DNA from 3 places in the Aliivibrio sp. S2TY2 genome. Region 3 is predicted to be linked to each of the others. Evidence: predicted binding sites of a transcription regulator. Region 3 holds the regulator's gene; each other region holds the start of a gene.
What was found. The regulator CRP, encoded in region 3, controls carbon source genes, mostly activating them, when cyclic AMP is high. The targets are predictions, from matches to a motif close to TGTGANNNNNNTCACA.
Positions count from the first base shown of each region.

Region 1 (5,830 bases), on a different contig from region 3:
CATGTTTGATGATAACTTCTGGACGAGATACTGCTAGCTCGAAACCTTCACGACGCATGTTTTCGATCAGGATAGATAGGTGAAGTTCACCACGGCCTGATACGCGGAATTTATCTGGATCTGACGCTTGCTCAACACGTAATGCTACGTTGTGAACTAGTTCTTTTTCTAGACGCTCAAGGATGTTACGTGAAGTAACGAACTTACCTTCTTTACCAGCGAAAGGTGAGTTGTTTACTTGGAAAGTCATTGTTACTGTTGGTTCATCAACAGACAGTGGCTTCATCGCTTCAACGTTGTTTACGTCACAGATTGTGTCTGAAATTTTCAGCTCACCAAGACCTGTGATTGCAATGATGTCACCAGCATTTGCAACTTCAACTTCGTGACGGTCAAGACCTAGGTAGCCAAGAACTGTACCTACTTTACCATTACGCTTAGAACCATCTGCGCCTACGATAGTTACTTGTTGGTTTGCTTTTACAGAACCACGAGTAACACGACAAACACCGATAACACCAACATAAGAGTTGTAATCTAGTTGAGAAACTTGCATTTGTAGAGAACCGTCGATGTCTACGCTTGGCGCATCTACGTTATCAACTACTGCTTGGAACAATGGTTCCATGTTTTCGCCAGTCTCGCCTTCTTCCATTGTCGCCCAGCCGTTAAGTGCTGATGCGTAAACAGTAGTGAAGTCTAGTTGCTCATCAGTTGCGCCTAAGTTGTCGAATAGATCAAAGATTTGATCCATAACCCAATCAGGACGAGCACCAGGACGGTCAATCTTGTTGATTACAACGATTGGCTTAAGACCGTGTGAGAATGCTTTTTGTGTAACGAAACGCGTTTGAGGCATTGGGCCGTCAACAGCATCTACGATAAGAAGAACAGAATCAACCATAGACATGATACGCTCAACTTCACCACCGAAATCGGCGTGTCCAGGAGTATCTACGATGTTGATGCGGTAATCGTTCCAGTTAATTGCTGTATTTTTAGCAAGGATCGTAATACCACGCTCTTTCTCGATGTCGTTCGAGTCCATTACGCGTTCTTCAGTCTCACCACGAGATGATTCTAGTGTGCCTGATTGTTGTAATAGCTTATCAACCAAGGTTGTTTTACCGTGGTCAACGTGCGCAATAATTGCGATATTTCTTAGTTTATCAATCTGTGGAGTAGACATGGATTCAAATTCACTCAGAGCATGTAGAGCCACCATTGGCACTACTTGGTTTAAAAACGGTCAATAATTTAACAGATTTTAGCGCAAAACCCACGAAATATGTGATTAAAGACACAATTATTTTTAAATTAATTTAATACAGCCCCAAAAAACGCTGTAAAAACGACCAACTCTAGCGAGGTTTATGCAATCTAGCTAATAACTTTATTATCTTTACCAAAAAACTAAAGGATATATTTATCAATACCTTAAGAGCAGCATTGTTACTAATAATTTAATTTTATGTTGGAATTAGATTGACAAATTTTCCATTTCACTGCTGAATAGCGGATAGAAGTAATTAATGACAATTTATTTTTATCTGCACTTTCCTATTGCAACGCACAATAATGGTGCAAACAGGGATCAAATTAGTGCAGTTAAAGATGGGTTTTAGTAAATTAAAAACGCAAGTCATTAATAATAAAGGATTATTACTTTTGGCACAGTTCTAGCTACATAGTAAATAACAGCTTAGCTGGCCAATATTTATATTATAACACTGGAGGTTATCCTACATGTCAGTAGAAAACGTATTAGCTCTAATTCAAGAGAACGAAGTAAAATTTATTGATTTACGCTTTACCGATACAAAAGGTAAAGAGCAACATATCTCAATTCCTTCTCATCAAGTTGACGCCGACTTCTTTGAAGAAGGTAAAATGTTCGATGGTTCTTCAGTTGCAGGCTGGAAAGGCATTAACGAATCTGACATGGTAATGATGCCAGATGCAGCAAGTGCGGTACTTGACCCATTCACAGCGGATCCAACACTAAACATTCGTTGTGACATTCTTGAACCAGCAACACTGCAAGGTTACGATCGTGACCCACGCTCTATCGCTAAGCGTTCTGAAGAATACATGCGTTCAACAGGTATCGCTGACACTGTGCTAATCGGTCCTGAGCCAGAATTCTTCCTATTTGATGATGTTCGTTTCAACACTGACATGTCTGGTTCTTTCTTCAAAATTGACGATATCGAAGCAGCTTGGAACTCAGGTACTGAATACGAAGGCGGCAATAAAGGCCACCGTCCAGGTGTTAAAGGCGGTTACTTCCCAGTAGCTCCTGTTGATTCTTCTCAAGATATCCGTTCTGCTATGTGTTTAATCATGGAAGAAATGGGCCTTGTTGTTGAAGCACACCACCATGAAGTAGCAACTGCTGGTCAAAATGAGATCGCAACACGCTTCAACACACTAACAACAAAAGCAGATGAGACTCAAATCTATAAGTACGTTGTTCATAACGTAGCGCACGCTTACGGTAAAACAGCGACTTTCATGCCTAAACCACTGGTTGGCGATAACGGTTCTGGTATGCACGTTCACCAATCTCTAGCAAAAGACGGTGTAAACCTGTTTGCTGGTGATAAGTACGGCGGCCTATCTGAAATGGCTATCTACTACATTGGCGGCATCATCAAGCATGCTCGTGCAATCAACGCATTTGCTAACCCATCAACAAACTCATACAAGCGTCTTGTTCCTGGATTTGAAGCACCTGTTATGCTTGCATACTCTGCACGTAACCGTTCTGCTTCTATCCGTATCCCTGTGGTACCAAGCCCGAAAGCACGTCGTATCGAAGTTCGTTTTGGTGACCCAGCGGCTAACCCATACCTATGCTACTCAGCAATGCTAATGGCTGGTCTTGACGGAATTAAGAACAAGATCCACCCAGGTGAAGCTATGGATAAGGATCTGTACGACCTTCCTGCGGAAGAAGCGGCAGAAATCCCAACAGTAGCTGAGTCTCTAGATGTTGCTCTACAAGCGCTAGATACTGACCGTGAATTCTTAACCTCTGGCGGCGTGTTCTCTGATGACTTTATTGATTCTTACATCAAACTTAAGTCTCAAGATGTTGAAGCAATCAACACAGCGGTTCACCCACTTGAGTTTGAAATGTATTACTCAGTTTAATTCTGACGCAACAGTTTGAAATCAAATTGCTATTTTTAGGCTCGCTTCACAAGCGAGCCTTTTTTATGTTGGCAATTTCTCTTTTAACAGTAATTCTAATAGGCTCACACTTACCTAGATTTCATTTCTGCAGTATCGTTATGACATCAATACCATGGTGACATTATGCGTTATATTTTTTTCATCCTTTTTAGCTTACTCTCAGCATCTATTTTCGCTAATACGATTTACACCTGGGAAGACAGTAAGGGCGTTCGCCATTTTAGTGATAGCGCACCTCTTAGTAAGGGGCCTGTAACAACGATCTCTTTGTCACCTACTACTAGCCTTGAAACCTCGCCAGCAGTGCCTGAACATTCGAAAAAAACAGCACCCACAACCAAGCCAATGAAAAAGAAACTCAAGCCACTCGCTATCTCAGTGACTAACTTACAACAAGAAGAAACAATCCGCAGTTCTCGAGGTCATATCACCGTATTAACTGAACTCACACGTAAGCTCAGCATTAATGAAAAATTACAGTTACTGCTCGATGGTGCACCTTATGGTCCGCCACAAACATCCACCGAGTGGAAACTAAAAAACATAAATAGAGGAACCCACCTCATTACCGTTATTGCTCTGAAAGACGGCAAGAGAATTGCATCATCACCTATTATTACTGTTTTTTTGCATCGCCCATCAACAAACTAAAGGAACCGCTTCAGTTCCTGTCTGACAAGCAAGGTGCAATGCACTACAATGGTGCAAGATGGGTTTTGCGATACAAGGACGATGATGTTAACGATGGACTTTTCAACACAGCTGCTTGAGCACCAAGTAACGGCGATTTTATTACTGGATGATCACCGTACTATTCATTATGCCAATCCAGCAGCAGAGCAACTCTTTTCTCAAAGCGCGCAGCGAATGGCTCAACATCGTTTTGATGAGCTATTTCACCACTCTAAATTTGATCTCTCCACCTTAATGCAACCGCTAACAACAGGCCAGAGCGTGACGGATAGTGATGTTCAAATCATGATTGATGACCGATCACTTTATATTGAAGTCACATCAAGCCCCATTGAGATCGAAAAATCACTTTACCTATTGGTTGAAATTCGCCAAATCGAACAACAACGCCGTTTGTCTCAAGAGATTAATCAACATGCTCAACAACAAGCCGCTAAAGTCTTGGTTCGTAGTTTGGCTCATGAAATTAAAAACCCATTAGGGGGGTTACGTGGCGCAGCACAACTGCTCGAACGAATGCTGCCAAAACCTGAATTACATGAGTACACTCAAATCATTATTGAGCAAGCAGACCGACTGCGAAACTTAGTTGATCGCCTATTAGGGCCTCAAAAATTAGGCCACAAAAAACCAGAAAACCTACACGCTGTCATTGAAAAAGTCCGCCAACTGATTGAGCTTAACTCCAGTTATCAGGTACGAATCATTCGAGATTATGACCCTAGCTTGCCCGATTTTGATATGGATGCAGAGCAAATAGAACAGGCCATCCTCAATATTGTTAGTAACGCAGCTGAAGTACTCAAAGACCAACCCGATGGCACTATCACTTTACGTACTCGTACTGATTTTCAAACCAATATTTATGGTCAGCGCCATCGCCTTGCTGTCAAAATTGATATTACTGACAATGGACCTGGCATACCTAGCCATATTCAAGACACTTTATTCTATCCCATGGTCAGTGCACGAGAAGGAGGCACAGGGCTTGGGCTCTCGATCTCGCAAAACCTTATCGATCAACATAACGGAAAAATTGACGTCACAAGCTGGCCTGGAAAGACCGTATTTACTATTTATCTTCCACTTAAATAACCATAACCAATAACACACTTAAGTGGCTACGGAGTACAATTTATGAGCAAAGGATATATTTGGGTTGTCGATGATGACAGCTCGATTCGCTGGGTATTAGAGAAAACCTTAACCAGTACAAACATGATGTGTGAAAGTTTTGGTGATGCTGAAAGTGTCATTCAAGCCCTAGAGCGTAATGTGCCAGATGTGCTCATATCGGATATTCGTATGCCGGGAATGGATGGCCTATCTTTACTTAACCACGTTCAAGAAAATTACCCTGAACTGCCTGTCATTATAATGACCGCGCATTCGGATTTAGATGCAGCCGTTAGTGCCTATCAAAAAGGGGCATTTGAGTATCTACCAAAGCCCTTTGATATTGATGAAGCCCTAACACTCGTTGAGCGCGCACTCGCTCACAGCCAAGAGCAGAAGAAACAAAATGGGAACAAACCAAATAAAGCCCACCATGTTCCTGAAATCATTGGTGAAGCGCCTGCAATGCAGGAGGTGTTTCGTGCCATTGGTCGCTTGTCTCGGTCCTCTATCTCTGTGCTCATCAACGGAGAATCAGGCACAGGTAAAGAACTCGTTGCCCATGCTCTTCATCGTCACAGCCCAAGAGCAAATAGTGAGTTTATCGCCCTTAATATGGCGGCAATCCCAAAAGATTTAATTGAATCTGAGCTCTTTGGACACGAGAAAGGCGCCTTTACTGGAGCCAATGCGGTTCGAAAGGGACGATTTGAGCAAGCTAATGGAGGCACCTTATTTCTTGATGAAATTGGAGATATGCCATTAGATATTCAAACTCGCCTACTTCGAGTGCTTGCTGATGGGCAATTCTATCGTGTTGGTG
Region 1 is NZ_JARACS010000004.1:167,947-173,776, reverse strand. It holds gene typA (translational GTPase TypA) at 1-1,189, opposite strand, end outside; gene glnA (glutamate--ammonia ligase) at 1,747-3,156, shown strand; gene PVK63_RS08940 (DUF4124 domain-containing protein) at 3,322-3,849, shown strand; gene glnL (nitrogen regulation protein NR(II)) at 3,931-4,986, shown strand; gene glnG (nitrogen regulation protein NR(I)) at 5,029-5,830, shown strand, end outside.
Region 1: typA (translational GTPase TypA) is a predicted target of CRP. The motif match lies at 1,290-1,305, and genes of this name have one in related genera.

Region 2 (5,830 bases), on a different contig from region 3:
TGTCGCTTCTCAAATCGCTATTACTGCCTCACCTCTTTCTGCTGCGGTTGTGTATTATCTAGCACAACTAGTGGATATTGACGCTTCTATTACTCTAATGTCTATCTTACTGGTAACCGTGCCAGCAACGCTATTCGGTACATTAATGTTAGCGCTTTATAGCTTACGCCGTGGTAAAGAATTAGAAGATGATGAAGAATACCAAGCTCGTTTAAAAGATCCTGTTTGGCGTGAAAAAATCTTAAATACAACATCAACTTCTTTAGATGAGAAACTACCAACAACAGCACGCAACGCAGTACTTATCTTTTTAGGTGCGATTGTTTCTATCGTTGTTATCGCAATGTGGCCAGAAGTGAGAACGATCACCGAAGGTGGTGCGCCAATCAAAATGTCTGTTGTTATCCAAATGATGATGTTGGCGTTTGGTGGTGTCATTCTATTAGCGACGAAAACCGATCCTCGTGATGTGCCTAATGGTGTGGTATTTAAATCAGGTATGGTTGCGGCAATCGCTATCTTTGGTATCGCATGGATGTCTGATACGTATTTCCAATATGCGATGCCTCAGTTTAGAGCGGGCATTGTAGATATGGTTACGCTTCACCCTTGGACGTTTGCTTTAGCATTATTCATTGTATCTGTTGTAGTAAACTCACAAGCCGCAACGGCTCGTATGATGTTACCTGTTGGTCTTGCTCTAGGATTAGAGCCTGCCTTGGTGATTGGTTTAATGCCTGCGGTATATGGTTATTTCTTCATTCCGAACTACCCATCAGACATTGCAACGGTGAACTTTGATAGCTCAGGAACAACCAAAATTGGTAAGTACTACTTTAACCACTCATTTATGTCAGTCGGTTTAATCGGGGTAGTTTCTGCCTGTATACTTGGCTATGTATTAGGCCAAATAGTAATTGGTTAATTAAAATAGTCATTTAAAAAATAAAAAAGCCCATGCGTATTCTCATACTGCATGGGCTTTGTTTTAGCTTAAAGTAATTACATCGATAAACTAAAGAATAGACCCGCTAAACATGCACTCATCAAGTTAGCTAACGTACCAGCCAGTACCGCTTTAAAACCCATGTTCGCAACTTCAGCACGACGCTCAGGAGCCATCACACCAATAGAGCCTAATTGAATCGCAATAGAACCAATGTTAGCAAAACCACATAATGCAAACGTGATAATAACTTGAGTATAAGCAGATAATTGATCTTTATGTTGAACAAAGTCGATGAAAGCAACAAACTCATTCAGTACTACTTTTTGACCGATATAAGAACCCGCCATGATCATTTCATGCTTAGGTACACCAATGATCCATGCAACAGGTGCAAACAAGTAACCGAATAATGTTTGTAGTGTAATGCCCGCAAAACCAAACCATTCACCCACCATTTCTAGGCCACTGTTTACCATTGCGATAACACTCACAAACGCAATTAGCATAGTACCTACAGCAACCGCGACTTTCATGCCGTTCATTGCACCACTTGCTAGCGCATCCACCACATTACTTTGTTCACTCTTATCAATGGTTAGTTCATGCTGATCAACAGGAGTCGCTTGCTCAGGAACTAAGATTTTCGCCATTAATAAGCTACCTGGTGCTGCCATGAAGCTTGCTGCGATTAGGTATTTAAGCTCTACCCCTAAACCTGCATAACCGCCAAGCACACTACCTGCAACCGATGCCATACCACCCGCCATTACAGCAAACAGTTCAGAACGTGTCATTTGAGCTAGGAATGGACGAATAAGAAGGGGAGATTCACCTTGAGAAAGGAAGATGTTACCAGTTGCAACGAGAGATTCTACTTTACTTGTACCGAGGAATTTTTGAATTGCACCGCCAAGAATTGCGATGACTTTTTGCATGATGCCTAAATAATATAACGCGGAGATAAGAGCACTGAAAAAGATAATGATAGGAAGAACACGAATTGCAAAAATGAAACCACTGGAAGCTAAATCACCAAATAAGAAAGCAATACCTTCATCAGCAAAACCAAGTAGGCTAGCGACGCCATTACTTAATCCTGCCAATGCGGCCTGCCCCCATGGAAAATACAACACCAGAGCAGCAAAAGAGAGTTGTAATAAAAAGGCTCTAGATACGGTCTTCCAATTAATTGCTGAACGTTTCTCAGAAAATACCCATGCACAAAAGATAAGTGCACACATGCCTAATAGGCTAAATAAAATAGTCATAATTACGCCTATGAAATTTTAGAATAAAAAGAAGAAACAAAAGGGGTTGCCATCGTAGATGACGAGATCGGTGAGGAGTGACTACACCAAGAGGAAGTGATGATAGAAATAAGTATGTTCATTGATTACCCTTACAAGCTGTTTAACAGTAGCTGGTCCAAGTCCTTGGGGTCATTCACTGTTCCATGTGACGGCTTGTATTGGGGGTAGGAGTATACATAGAGCAGATTTAAAATCACGAAATATGTGAATTAAATCACAAATTTTACTTATCTGAAAAATATTCACAGCAAATATACACAAACTACAAAAACAAATGGTTACAAAAATAACGAAAAAACGCATTAACTACGAATATCACATAAGTTCATCAAGCCAAGCATGCTAGAGTTAATATAAAGAGCCCCCCTACTATAAGGCCTCAAAATGGCAAATACAGAATACATTGAAACACTTGACCTTCTTGATAAGATCAGCGTTATTACTTATCGCTCAGGGATAACATTATTTTCCTTAGCATTGCTGTTAAGTAGCCTTGCTATTGCTGATGATATCTCACTCATATTAATCAACTTACCAATTAAAACACTCTCGCTAGCTTTGCTTGCCTTATCTTGTGCAATGAGTGCTGCTAATTTGCATGTTTATGATAAAAAGGTACGAATGATCATCACTTGGTCTGCATGGATTGGACTGATATTACTCACTCAACTTGATGACTCTCAACTCCTTTGGATACCTTTAGGCTTTATGTTTGTTACTTTTTCAGGCATTGCACTTAAAGAGTCATTCTGCTTTAAAGTAGCAGGATTAAAAATGGTTCCTACCCTCTTATGTATATCCACCTTTATGTTTGCCCTAGAGGTATGGATAGTCGCTATTCTTTGTTTTTCTCTTTGTGCTGTCATTTTTCTTTTTCTATCAATACAAAAATGGAAGATGCCATTACATTTTGATATTGGTAACAAAAAACTCTATCAAAATTAGCACTTCCAAAAATGAACTAATTAGTTTACTTTTAGCTTTACACCGTTCACGCCGGTAACACTGTATGGCATAAGTTACTTCTTGATGTTTGAAGTAATCTAACTCTTAACTAAGGCATTAATAGCAAGACCATGATATTACCTATTTTCTATATTTTTCTTGTTATTGTGTGCATTCTTCCTATTGCTCCTGGTGTGCTCGGCGTATTGAGCGCTTCATTGAGTTATATGCCCTCTATTGGTCTGTCTACATTTTCACTAGACGGTTATTTATCTGCTCTCGAATGGAGTGGCGTTTCACATTCAATATTCCTAACACTTACTAGTGCTTTTGTTAGTACTTTTGTTTCTTGTATTGTTGCGTTTGCTATTCTACAAGCCACTTGGCAGCAACCTGTTTGGAAAAAAGTAGAACCTTTACTATCCCCACTGCTTGCTATGCCTCATGTTGCTTTTGCTATTGGCTTTGCTTTTCTTTTTTCACCAACTGGAATGATAGCAAGGCTCCTGAATCCTTTTTGGGTATTTGAGTTCCCTGTCATTATCAATGATTCTGCTAACATTGGGTTAATTCTGGTTTTAATTATTAAAGAAGTGCCTTTTTTACTGCTGATGAGTATTCCTATAATGCAGCAATTACAGGTGGATAAATCAGAGAGAGTTGCAGCCAGTCTTGGGTATCAACGACATCAGATTTGGTGGAAATGTATTTTTCCACAATGGTTAAGAAAAGCCCGCTTTCCAATATTAGCGGTAATTGCCTATAGCGTATCCGTTGTTGATGTCAGTTTGATCCTTGGTTCAACCAATCCTCCTACCTTTGCAGTATTAGTCTGGCAATGGTTTAGTGATCCTGATATTCAATTACAACCCAGAGCGGCGGCTGGCGCTATGATCCTTCTTTTACTTTGCTTATTACTTATTGGATTACATCGTTTTTTAGAGTGGGGAATAACGCAACACTGCCGTCATTGGCAAATATCGGGAAGAGTGGGAATTCGCCTTCCTGGCCTATCTCTTTTTGTTGGTCTTAGTGGCATTGTCGCACTTTCACTTCCTATAATGATGTTATGGAGTGCCTCTCAGCGATGGCGTTTTCCTAACTTATTACCGACACAATTCACCTTACGCTTTTGGGAAAGTGAATGGACTACGCTGTTTCCCGTTATTGCTGACAGCATTATTATTGCCGTTATCTCGTCATCTCTGGCTCTTATTTTCGCTCTACTTGGTCATGAATATAAATTGAAATACCGTTGGCATATCCCATCGATTTTGATTGCTGTTCCTATGTTGATACCACAACTCTCACTTCTTTTTGGTATTCAAGTCAGTGCGCTTTATTTCTCAAGTGATTCTTATTGGCTTTGGGTTATTTGGGCTCATGTTTTTTTTGCTTTTCCTTATGTTTTTCTAGCGTTAGATGGCCCTTGGCGTAGTTTTGATCAACGATTAACACAAACCGGACTAAGTCTTGGTAAATCACCACTGCAATGTTGGATAAAAATAAAACTCCCTTTACTGCTTCCTGCTATTTTGTATGCTTGGGCTGTGGGAATAAGCGTAAGCCTTGCTCAGTACCTCCCGACTCAAATGCTTGGTGCAGGCAGAATAATGACATTAACAACCGAAGCCGTCGCCTTATCAAGCGGCTTTGATCGCCGAATTACTGCCTTATATGGACTATGGCAAGCATTGTTGCCGTTTGTTTTCTTTAGCTTGGCACTCTTTATTGGACGGCACTATTCACGTCGTTCTCATCTTAATTCAACAACAAGGAAAGTGATGAGTAATGAGTCTATCAATAACAAATCTCAGCATACTCACTCGTAACAGTTCACCATTATTAACTGATTGTTCTTTTTCAATTCAAAAAGGAGAAACGCTCAGTGTTATGGGCCCTAGCGGTTGTGGGAAATCAACATTATTAAGTGTTATCGCAGGACACCTAGCTCAAGATTTTTCTTATACTGGTGATATTCAAGTTAACGGCAATACAATTACTCATCTTGCTTCTCACGAAAGGAAGGTTGGGATCTTATTTCAAGAAGATCTGCTTTTTCCCCATTTATGTATTTGGGAGAATCTTGCTTTTGCATTGCCCAATAACATCAAAGGTTCGCAAAGGAAAACAGAGGCTCTTAATGCACTGAATCACATACATTTAAACAAACTTGCCAATGCCTTCCCTGACCAAATCTCTGGGGGACAACGAGCACGAATAAGTCTTGTGAGAATGTTACTTGCTAAGCCGGCTGTTGCCTTACTAGACGAGCCTTTTAGTAAACTGGATAAAGCGCTACGAGTACAATTTCGTGATTGGGTGTTTGAACAGTTAGCAGAAGCAAATATACCGACATTACTCGTGACTCATGATGTTGATGATGTACCAAAAAACAGTCAACAATTGATTTGGCCAATGGAGAGCCCTCATGCTTGATAAATTCAGCATTCAATTAATCCGAAAACCTCTGGCTATGTCTGCCATTGGGTTAGATAAACTGGGGATCACTGCAAATCAAACAACACTTTTTGGCTTTACTCTAGGCTGTTTAGCCTTCCCTGCATTAATATTTCAACAATACCATTTAGCATTGGTTTTAATTGTCTTAAATCGCGTTTGTGAT
Region 2 is NZ_JARACS010000011.1:50,864-56,693, forward strand. It holds gene PVK63_RS15455 (anaerobic C4-dicarboxylate transporter) at 1-925, shown strand, start outside; gene PVK63_RS15460 (NupC/NupG family nucleoside CNT transporter) at 1,003-2,217, opposite strand; gene PVK63_RS15465 (DUF2301 domain-containing membrane protein) at 2,644-3,204, shown strand; gene PVK63_RS15470 (ABC transporter permease) at 3,339-5,036, shown strand; gene PVK63_RS15475 (ATP-binding cassette domain-containing protein) at 4,996-5,643, shown strand; gene PVK63_RS15480 (CDP-alcohol phosphatidyltransferase family protein) at 5,636-5,830, shown strand, end outside.
Region 2: PVK63_RS15460 (NupC/NupG family nucleoside CNT transporter) is a predicted target of CRP. The motif match lies at 2,463-2,478, and genes of this name have one in related genera.

Region 3 (5,830 bases):
AAAACTTACCCCCTCTTGTTATGGCTTGTGAATACGCGCCTGAATTAGAATTACCAACCGTTCATATTGATAATTTAACCGCTGCATTTGAAGCCGTGAATTACTTAACTAAACTAGGCCATAAACGTATTGCCGAGTTATCTGGCCCTGAAGATTCTGCCCTATGTCAATTCAGACACCAAGGCTACCAACAAGCATTGCGCCGAGCAGGAATCACTATGAACAGCGCCTACATTCATTATGGTGATTTCTCTTTTGAAGCAGGCGCGAAGGCAATTAGCCAACTACTCTCTCTCTCCTCACCACCAAGCGCCGTATTTTGTCACAACGACATAATGGCCATTGGTGCAATTCAAAAAGCAAAGCAAATGGGTTTTCGTGTACCTCAAGACATCTCCATTATGGGGTTTGATGACATTGAATTTTCCCAGTATTGTGAGCCGTCATTAACCACTATTTCACAGCCTCGCTATGAGATCGGACGTCAATCTATGCTTATGCTTCTAGAGCTACTTAAAGGTCATGATGTTCGTTCAGGATCCCGATTGTTAGAATCATCATTAGTAATAAGAGAAAGCACTGCACCACCAAAAAACCATTAATAATAAGAACTCTAAACATCAGCAAGAAGAATCCACAAAGCAAAGTCATTGATTGGGTCAATATTTTTCTCCAATTAGTGACTTTTTGCGTACTTTTTCACACAAATACTGGTATGAGTAGCGACAACTGATTACCATAAAGAACCTTCTTTGAATTCTGTATAAAGTAACGCACTGTGGCTAATAAAGATTACGTAAAACGTGGACGCACCCCCAAGAAACCGGCAAAAAAAACAGCCAAGAAAAAAGGCGTTAAGCAGCCGATATCACCGGGCTCTACTCCTTGGAAAGCCGTTGCCGTTGCAGGCCTATTGGTTGCAGTATTTGGCTATGCCCTTTACTTTTTAAATGACTCTCCAGCGCCAGAGCAAAAAGAAACCATAACGGAAGTCGCTCCAGCTAAACCCAAGAAAACAAGTTCTAACCAAGAAATTCCACCATTGCCAGAAGAGCAATGGAGTTATATGGATGAACTTCCAAATAAAGAAATTGAAGTAGAACAAAAAGAGCTAAAAGTATCTGAAGTTCCTTACATCATGCAATGCGGCGCTTATAAATCACGCTCACAAGCTGAAGAGCGCAAGATGAATATTGCTTTCCAAGGCATAACATCTACCGTTCGTCATGCTGACGGCAGTAGTTGGTATAAAGTGGTTCTTGGACCGTATAAATTTAAACGTGATGCAGAAAAAGATCGCCATAAGTTACAACGAGCTAAAATCGAACCTTGCGCTATCTGGAAAGATCAGTAATCACTCATCAATAAGTTCAGCGACTAAAATCGCTAATAGCATCACACATTTAAAAAGGAGCGCATTGAGTGCTCCTTTTTTCTATCTATTCAACTTGAAAAGCCTACTCCTTCCCCCCATTACAATAGTAATAATCATGAAGATGATGTCATGCTTTAATTAATGGCGTCGTCGAATAAGAGGTTTTACTCGTGACTACAATTGTTTCTGTACGCCGTGAAGGCAAAGTCGTGGTTGCTGGCGATGGCCAAGCATCTCAAGGTGATATGATCGCAAAAGGCAACGTAAAAAAAGTACGTCGTCTATACAATGATTCTGTTCTTGTTGGTTTTGCTGGTAGCACAGCAGATGCCTTTATTCTGTTCGACCTGTGTGAACGAAAATTAGAAATGCACCAAGGTAACTTAACCAAAGCTGCGGTTGAGTTAGCTAAAGAATGGCGTAGTGACCGAGCATTGCGTCGCCTTGAAGCAATGTTAATTGTGGCAGACAAAACCACTTCTCTTATCATCAGTGGTACGGGCGATTTAATCAACGCGGACAATGATTTACTGACTATCGGTTCTGGTGGCTATTTTGCTCGCTCTGCAGCGACCGCATTACTGGAGAATACCGATTTAGATGCTCGTGAAATTGCCACAAAAGCGTTAACTATTGCTGGTGATATCGACGTATACACCAACCACAATCACACCGTTGAAGAACTGAACGCTTAACCAAAATAAGGAATTCCCATGTCTGAAATGACTCCTCGTGAAATTGTACACGAACTAGATAGCCATATTATTGGTCAAGATAAAGCAAAACGTTCAGTCGCGATTGCACTTCGTAACCGCTGGCGTCGTATGCAATTGGAACCAAATTTACGTGCCGAAGTTACGCCTAAAAACATCCTAATGATTGGTCCTACTGGTGTAGGTAAAACAGAGATTGCACGTCGTTTGGCGAAGTTAGCAAATGCGCCTTTCATTAAAGTTGAAGCGACTAAGTTCACTGAAGTAGGTTACGTTGGTAAAGAAGTTGAGAGTATCATTCGTGATTTAACCGATGTTGCTATCAAAATGACACACCAACAGGCCGTTGAAAAAGTAAAATTCCGAGCTGAAGAGCAAGCAGAAGACCGAATTCTAGACATTTTATTACCACCAGCGCGTGATGCATGGGGTAATAACGAAGAAGGCGATAATGATTCTGGTACCCGTCAATCTTTCCGTAAAAAACTGCGTGAAGGCAAACTAGACGACAAAGAAATTGAAGTGGATGTTGCTGCACCTCAGGTTGGTGTAGAGATCATGGCTCCTCCTGGTATGGAAGAGATGACAAACCAACTTCAAGGTATGTTCCAAAACCTATCAGGCGGTAATACAACCAAAAAGCGTAAGATGAAAATTGTTGATGCCCTTAAAGCACTAACAGAAGAAGAAGGCGTGAAACTGGTTAATCCTGAAGAACTAAAAGAACAAGCCATCTTTAACGTAGAAAACCACGGTATCGTATTTATCGATGAAATAGACAAGATCTGTAAAGGCTCAAACTCTCATTCAGGTGATGTTTCTCGTGAAGGTGTGCAACGTGATTTACTGCCATTAGTTGAGGGCAGCACAGTAAGCACTAAACACGGTATGGTGAAAACCGATCATATGTTATTCATCACATCGGGTGCATTCCAGATGGCAAAACCGTCTGATCTAATCCCTGAGTTACAAGGCCGTTTACCTATCCGTGTTGAGCTTGAAGCATTAACAGCAAATGACTTCAAACGTATCTTAACGGAACCAAACGCGTCATTAACTGAACAATACATAGCTCTATTGGCAACCGAAAATGTAAGCGTTGAATTTACTGAAGATGGCATCACTCGTATTGCTGAGTCCGCTTTCCAAGTAAACGAAAGTACAGAAAACATTGGTGCTCGTCGCTTACATACGGTGATGGAACGCCTAATGGAAGAGATCTCTTACGATGCTTCTGAAAAACACGGCGAGAGCTTAGTTGTTGATGCTGAATACGTAAGTTCGCGTTTAGGCAAGCTAGTCGCAGATGAAGATTTAAGTCGCTTCATTCTGTAATTTTTAGCCTTTATGCTAAATAAAGCCTCGTTAATGAAAATTAGCGAGGCTTTCTCTTTAGGAAACGCATTATTTTAAGCCACTATTTCCCAAGAGTGTGTCATATCAATGCCTTCACCTAGCATTAAACATACTGAACAATACTTCTGTAATGAATCAGCAGTAACTTGCTCAACAATGCTAGGATCCAGATTATCACCACTCACTTCAAAATGAATATTCACATGAGTAAACAGCTTTGGCGCAGTTTCACGACGCGCGCTTGATAACTTAGCAATACAGCCTGTTACTTTTTGATTTGCAGATTTAAGTCCATCTACAACATCAACAGAACTGCATCCACCAGCGGCCATTAACACCATTTCCATCGGGCTTGGGGCTTTTTCACCACCATTTCCATCCATTACCACAGAGTGACCAGATTGAGATTGACCTAGGAAAGTAAATCCCTCAATCCATTTAACTTCAGCGTTCATAAAAGCCTCTTTACTACATAAAAAGAAAACTCGTGATCCATTTCACGAAATTGTGCCCTTGGTCGCACATTTCATACGATCAAAGTCAAGAAATCAACGGCGAAACAAGGTATGATTTTATCAATTATCTCAACGAACATGCAGCCTTGTTCCGATAACCATATTCTATAGGCCAAACTGATATTTGGCTCAGTTATTTTAAAATGGACATCGCCTACTTGGCAAACGCAGAGGAAGTATAAAGTATGGTTCTAGGTAAACCTCAGACAGACCCAACATTAGAGTGGTTCTTATCTCATTGTCACATTCATAAGTACCCTTCAAAAAGTACTTTAATCCACGCTGGTGAAAAAGCTGAGACACTTTACTACATCGTAAAAGGTTCTGTTGCTGTACTAATCAAAGATGAAGAAGGTAAAGAAATGATCCTTTCTTACCTTAACCAAGGTGACTTCATCGGTGAGCTTGGCTTGTTTGAAGAAGGTCAAGAACGTTCAGCATGGGTTCGTGCTAAAAGCCCTTGTGAAGTGGCTGAAATTTCATTTAAGAAATTCCGTCAGCTTATTCAAGTAAACCCAGATATTCTGATGCGTCTTTCTGCTCAAATGGCAACTCGTCTACAAATCACTAGCCAAAAAGTAGGTGATTTAGCATTCCTAGACGTTACAGGCCGTATCGCTCAGACTCTATTGAATCTAGCTAAACAACCAGATGCAATGACTCACCCAGATGGCATGCAAATTAAGATCACTCGTCAAGAGATCGGTCAAATTGTAGGTTGTTCACGTGAAACTGTTGGCCGTATCTTGAAGATGCTTGAAGAGCAAAACTTGATCTCTGCACACGGTAAAACAATCGTAGTTTACGGTACTCGTTAATTTAACGCTTATCTTAAACGAATAAAAACGCAGCCCTTGAGCTGCGTTTTTTTATGCCTAAATTTTAGAATTAACTGTCTGTGCTTTCAAAAATTTTATCAGCAGATGCCGCGACAAATCCTGTATATATCTTGCCATTAGGTAGCGAATAACGCTTAGCAAACTCATAAAATCCACCTGGGATGTCAAACTCACCCTCAGTAAAGCTCACTTTCACTTTATCGGCCATGGTTGATGACTGTTCTAAGTAAACCTCAGGAGAGCCTTTCACTTCACCACCCACTTCGTTCATTGCAAAACCAGCATCACGTAAGTGTTGGTTCACATCAACCACTTCAGCAAACGCTTCAAGCTGATTAATATAAACCGTAAAGTGATTAGCACCATAACCATGAGCTGCCAGCCAAGAAGCGTACTCACTCTCTTTTGCTAAGATTTGATATTCCTCAAAACTTAACGCCCAAGGGCGGCCCGCTGAAAGAAAATCGCTGGTCGCAAAATAATGCGCAGGCACTTGTTCAACCAAAGCATGAATAATGTTCTGGGACTCAGGTGATAACTCTTCGACTAAAATCTCACTAATAAAAACAAGTGGCGCATTAGGATCTGGATGCTCAAAATGCTGTGCTTTGAGTTTTTTCGCTTCAAAATCATACGTCTCACACGCTTTATACCCTATTGCTAAAAATGGGGCGGCTAACGTTTGCAAGCCAACCTTAGGCAAATTAAACGTACGTAATGCAATGTGATCGTTAATCAATTCATCGCCATTAGATAATAACTGATGAACCCTTCCTGCCGATGGGGATAAACGAGTAATATAATCTTGCCATAATGACGAAAATAAAGACGTTACGTTATTCATGCCTATTACCTCTTATAAAGTTAAACCCGGAGACAGTTGAGCGGGAATTTCACAGGCATCGCCTTCCATTGAGGCCATTGGGTAGGCACAATAATCTGCTGCATAGTAGGCACTTGGTTTCATATTGCCTGATGCCCCCGGACCACCAAATGGCGCGTCACCACTTGCTCCAGTTAATTGACGGTTAC
Region 3 is NZ_JARACS010000007.1:55,117-60,946, reverse strand. It holds gene cytR (DNA-binding transcriptional regulator CytR) at 1-602, shown strand, start outside; gene PVK63_RS12305 (SPOR domain-containing protein) at 779-1,354, shown strand; gene hslV (ATP-dependent protease subunit HslV) at 1,546-2,070, shown strand; gene hslU (HslU--HslV peptidase ATPase subunit) at 2,089-3,423, shown strand; gene PVK63_RS12290 (OsmC family protein) at 3,498-3,899, opposite strand; gene crp (cAMP-activated global transcriptional regulator CRP) at 4,145-4,777, shown strand; gene PVK63_RS12280 (DUF1338 domain-containing protein) at 4,848-5,642, opposite strand; gene astD (succinylglutamate-semialdehyde dehydrogenase) at 5,655-5,830, opposite strand, start outside.